DNA from 2 places in the Bacillus sp. AL-1R genome. Region 1 is predicted to be linked to the other one. Evidence: predicted binding sites of a transcription regulator. Region 1 holds the regulator's gene; the other holds the start of a gene.

Region 1 (2,212 bases):
TGGCTTGTCTAATCGAACCATTCGATCTAATTGTTTCCTACGACTTTGAGCTCTTTTTGTAGTTGAGGCACGAGCAATATTACGCTGCACAAAATCCTCAAGTTTAGAGATTTCATCTTGTTGTTTTTCGAACTGTTTTAATTCTTGTTCATATTGAGCTGCCTTTAAATCAAGGTACTTACTATAATTACCAACAAATCGTTGATGCTTATGATTAGATATTTCATAAACAATATTAACAACTTGATCAAGGAAATATCGATCATGGGAAACGATTAATACTGCGCCAGGATATGACTGTAAGTAGCGCTCTAACCAACTAAGGGTCTCAATATCTAAATGGTTCGTAGGCTCATCCAAGATTAACAAGTCTGGCTTTGTCAGTAATAGCTTACCTAATGCTAGGCGTGTCTTTTGTCCACCGCTTAATGAAGAGATTTTTGTTTCATAATCTTCATTACTAAAACCTAAACCACTAATGATTGAACGAATATCTGCTTCAAACTGGTAACCGCCGTTTTCTTTAAATGTATATTGTAGATGATCATATTCATTCATAACCTTGTCATAAACGGATTGATTAGAGTAGACTTCCTCCTTAGTCATTTTAACTTCTAGTTTTCTCATATTATCTTGCATTTCTACTAAATGATTGAATACAGAATAATATTCTTCCCAAATCGTTTTATCACTCTGTAAACCAGTGTTTTGGGCTAGGTATCCTACAGTAACGTCTTTAGGCTTATTTATTTCGCCGCCATCATAGGATATTTCACCTGCTATGATTTTCAATAATGTAGATTTTCCAGCACCATTACGTCCAACAATGGCAACTCGATCACTCGTTTGAACTTCTAATTTTATATTTGAAAGTATAATGTCACTACCAAAATACTTTGAGACATTATTTACTTGTAAAAGAATCATTGATAACACCTCATTGCAAAATTTTTTATCTATGTAACTGTAGACTGTCAAAATTCTTAAATATAGTGTATATTTTACATTAGAACAAGTACTTTATTACTAAAATAAGGTCAAATTACACACCATAGTAAAAAGAATTACAGTAAGTGGGGGATTAAAAAATGGATTCGGAACAAATTAAAATTCCACAAGCTACTGCTAAACGTCTACCTTTATATTACCGTTTTATAAAGAATTTGTCTTTATCAGGTAAACAAAGAGTTTCTTCAGCAGAGTTAAGTGAAGCAGTAAAGGTAGATTCCGCTACAATCAGAAGAGATTTTTCTTATTTTGGGGCACTAGGTAAAAAAGGTTATGGATATAATGTAAATTACTTATTAACTTTTTTCTCGAAAGCGCTTAACCAGCATGAAGTTATGAAAGTTGCATTAATTGGTGTTGGTAATTTAGGAACTGCATTTTTACACTATAATTTTATAAAAAATAATAATACAAAAATTGAGATGGCATTTGATATTGATCCAAATAAAATTGGTACTGAAATAGGTGGAGTACCTGTTTATAATTTAGAAAATCTAGAAGAAGTTATGAATGAAGATATTCAAATCGTTATTTTAACTGTTCCTGCACCAGTGGCACAATCAATAGCTGATCGATTAAATGGAAAAAATATTAGAGGAATTTTAAATTTCACACCTGCACGAATTAGTGTACCAGAACATATTCGCATTCATCATATAGACTTAGCAGTTGAACTGCAAACATTGGCATATTTTTTACAACAATAAAATTACTGGATATATAAAAAACCCCCTCTTGGGGGTTTTTTAATGTAAATTAATCTGCTGAAAAACAACAAAAGAGTTCATTAACATATGTGTTAAGATTGGAACCAAAATTGAGTTTGTTCGTTTATACAGGTAACAAAATACAAAACCAATTAGAAAGTATGACAAAAAGAAGGGTAAGTCTCCATGCATAAGTGAAAAGATCGCTGAACTAATCCCAGCAGAAATAATAAATGGTAAACGATTATAAAGCCTTTTAAAAATAATTCCACGAAAAATAACTTCTTCTAAAATTGGTGCAACTAGACTTGGTATGACAATAAAAGCTGGATTAAGCTTAGCGATGTTTATGATATTTTGAGTATTTTCTGAGCCCTTATGTAAATCAAGTACATAAATTAAAATTAAATTACAAACAATTTGAGTTAGCATTGTTATGAAGTAACCTAAAATAACCCAATTTATTATTGTACGATAATTAGTTTTAAAACTCTTTA
Region 2 (2,212 bases), 1.5 Mb from region 1:
TCTTGAACTTGGCGTAAGTACCCTTGAGCTTGACGTACAAAAAACTGAAGATCATCAAGCTGTCATTACGCATGACCGTAAAATTACAGGTACCAAATGCACTGACACAAAACCAGCATTCGTTGGCGATTCGGAATACCCGTACGTTGGCAAATACATAAAAGATTTAACGCTAGCTCAAGTAAGAACGCTTGATTGTGGAGCAAAGGGTCTACCTCAATTCCCTGGTCAGCAACTAAGTCCAGGTGCTCAAATGCCACTATTAACTGAAATATTTGAACTTGTAAAGCAATACAAAGCTAAAAAAGTCTGGATGAATATCGAAACGAAAGTAGAAGCTGGAGCACCTGAACAGACAGCTCCTCGCGAGGAATTCGTTCGAATTGTTGCCAAGCAAGTTCGAGAAGCTGGAATGCTTAATCAAGTGTCCATCCAAAGTTTTGACTGGGGTGCACTCAAGCTAATGCATGAAGTCGAACCTCGATTACCTCTTGTTGCACTAACCAACGGACCTGAATTTCTACAACCTGGCAAACCTGGTAAATCGCCTTGGTTAGGTGGAATCGATATTGATGATTTTGATGGAAATCTCGTAGCTGCGGCACATTCATTAGGTGTAGATGCAATTTCTCCAGTCCATGGATTCCCACAAGATGGCAAAATTACTGATGCGAACTACATGCCTTATATTACTAAAAGTATGGTTCAAGAAGCTCACCAGTACGGTCTGAAGGTTATTCCATGGACAGTTGACGACCAACCAACTATGCAAAAACTGATAGATGATGGTGTTGATGGAATCATAACTGATTATCCTGACCGACTACGTGATGTAATGAATCAGAATCATTTTAAGTTACCAAAAAGTTACTCTGCTAAGTAGTTCATAAATTTACCCTATTATTCTCTCAATATATAATTTTTTTAATCGAAAATAACTTATTTATTAGTTTAGCGATTTCATGTGATTTACGTCACAAACAATGACTAAATCCCGCCATATAATAAGATTATTAAAAATAGTTAGGGGGATGAAGGATGTTTTGTAACCAATGTGAACAGACTCCTGTTGGTGGTTGTAAGATTGTGGGTGTATGTGGAAAAGATGAAACAATTGCAAGTTTACAAGATACGATGGTTTATGGGTTAAAGGGAATTGCAGCTTATCGGACTCATGCAGCTCAATTAGGGTACACTGATCCATTTGTTGACCAAGTAACACATGAAGCTTTATATATGACTTTAACAAATTCGAATTTTAATTTACAAGAACACATTGATATGGCTATGAAAGTAGGTCAGGCAGCAATTCGTGTTATGGAGCTATTAGATGAAGCTCATACAAAACATTTTGGAATTCCTGAACCTGTACAAGTTTCTTCTAATAAAATCGAAGGAAAATGCATTGTTGTAACTGGCCATAACTTATTTGCATTGGAAGAATTGTTAAAACAATCAGAGGGGAAAGGTTTAAATATATACACTCACTCTGAAATGCTACCGGCTCACGGTTATCCAGCATTGAAAAAATATCCACATTTAAAGGGTAATATAGGAAAGGCTTGGTTTGATCAACGTCGTTTATTTGAAAAATTCCCTGGAGCGATTTTAGCTACCACAAACTGTGTAATGCCAATAAAAGGAAGTTATGCTGATCGCTTCTTCTCATATGAAGTGGCAGGATTAGAAGGAGTAACAAAGATTATAGGGGAAGATTTTTCGCCATTAATTCAACGTGCATTAGAATTACCAGAAGCAAAGATCGAATCAGAAGAAGTAATGACTACTGGTTACCATCACGAAACAGTTTTGTCTATTGCACCTGAAATTGTAGAAGCTGTAAAACACGGAAAGATTCAACGCTTCTTTGTAGTAGCAGGTTGTGACGCACCAGGAAAAGGTGGAGAATATTATCGTGAGCTTGTAACTTCTCTACCAAATGATACAGTCGTTTTAACAACATCTTGTGGTAAATTCCGCTTTAATGATGTAGACTACGGTACTGTATCAGGTACAAACATTCCTAGATTTATAGATTTAGGGCAATGCAATAATTCAATTTCAACGATTAAAATTGCAGCTGCATTAGCGGAAAGCTTTAATTGTAGTGTCAATGAATTGCCAGTGAGTATTGTACTTTCTTGGTTTGAGCAAAAAGCCGTTGCTATATTATTAGGGTTATTTAGTCTTGGTATCCAAGATATTCGAATCG

What was found. Region 1 encodes Rex, which represses fermentation and respiration genes when NADH is low (regulators of the CRP and FNR family bind a similar motif). Its sites were predicted from a motif close to TTGTGAAATATTTCACAA; they were not measured.
Region 2: the regulator Rex is predicted to act here: its motif matches at 963-980, upstream of hcp (hydroxylamine reductase).

Annotation. Positions count from the first base shown of each region.
Region 1 is NZ_CP197469.1:4,209,092-4,211,303, reverse strand. It holds gene ACSBO6_RS19980 (ABC-F family ATP-binding cassette domain-containing protein) at 1-927, opposite strand, end outside; gene ACSBO6_RS19975 (redox-sensing transcriptional repressor Rex) at 1,089-1,715, shown strand; gene ACSBO6_RS19970 (CPBP family intramembrane glutamic endopeptidase) at 1,755-2,212, opposite strand, start outside.
Region 2 is NZ_CP197469.1:2,735,702-2,737,913, forward strand. It holds gene ACSBO6_RS12955 (glycerophosphodiester phosphodiesterase family protein) at 1-883, shown strand, start outside; gene hcp (hydroxylamine reductase) at 1,039-2,212, shown strand, end outside.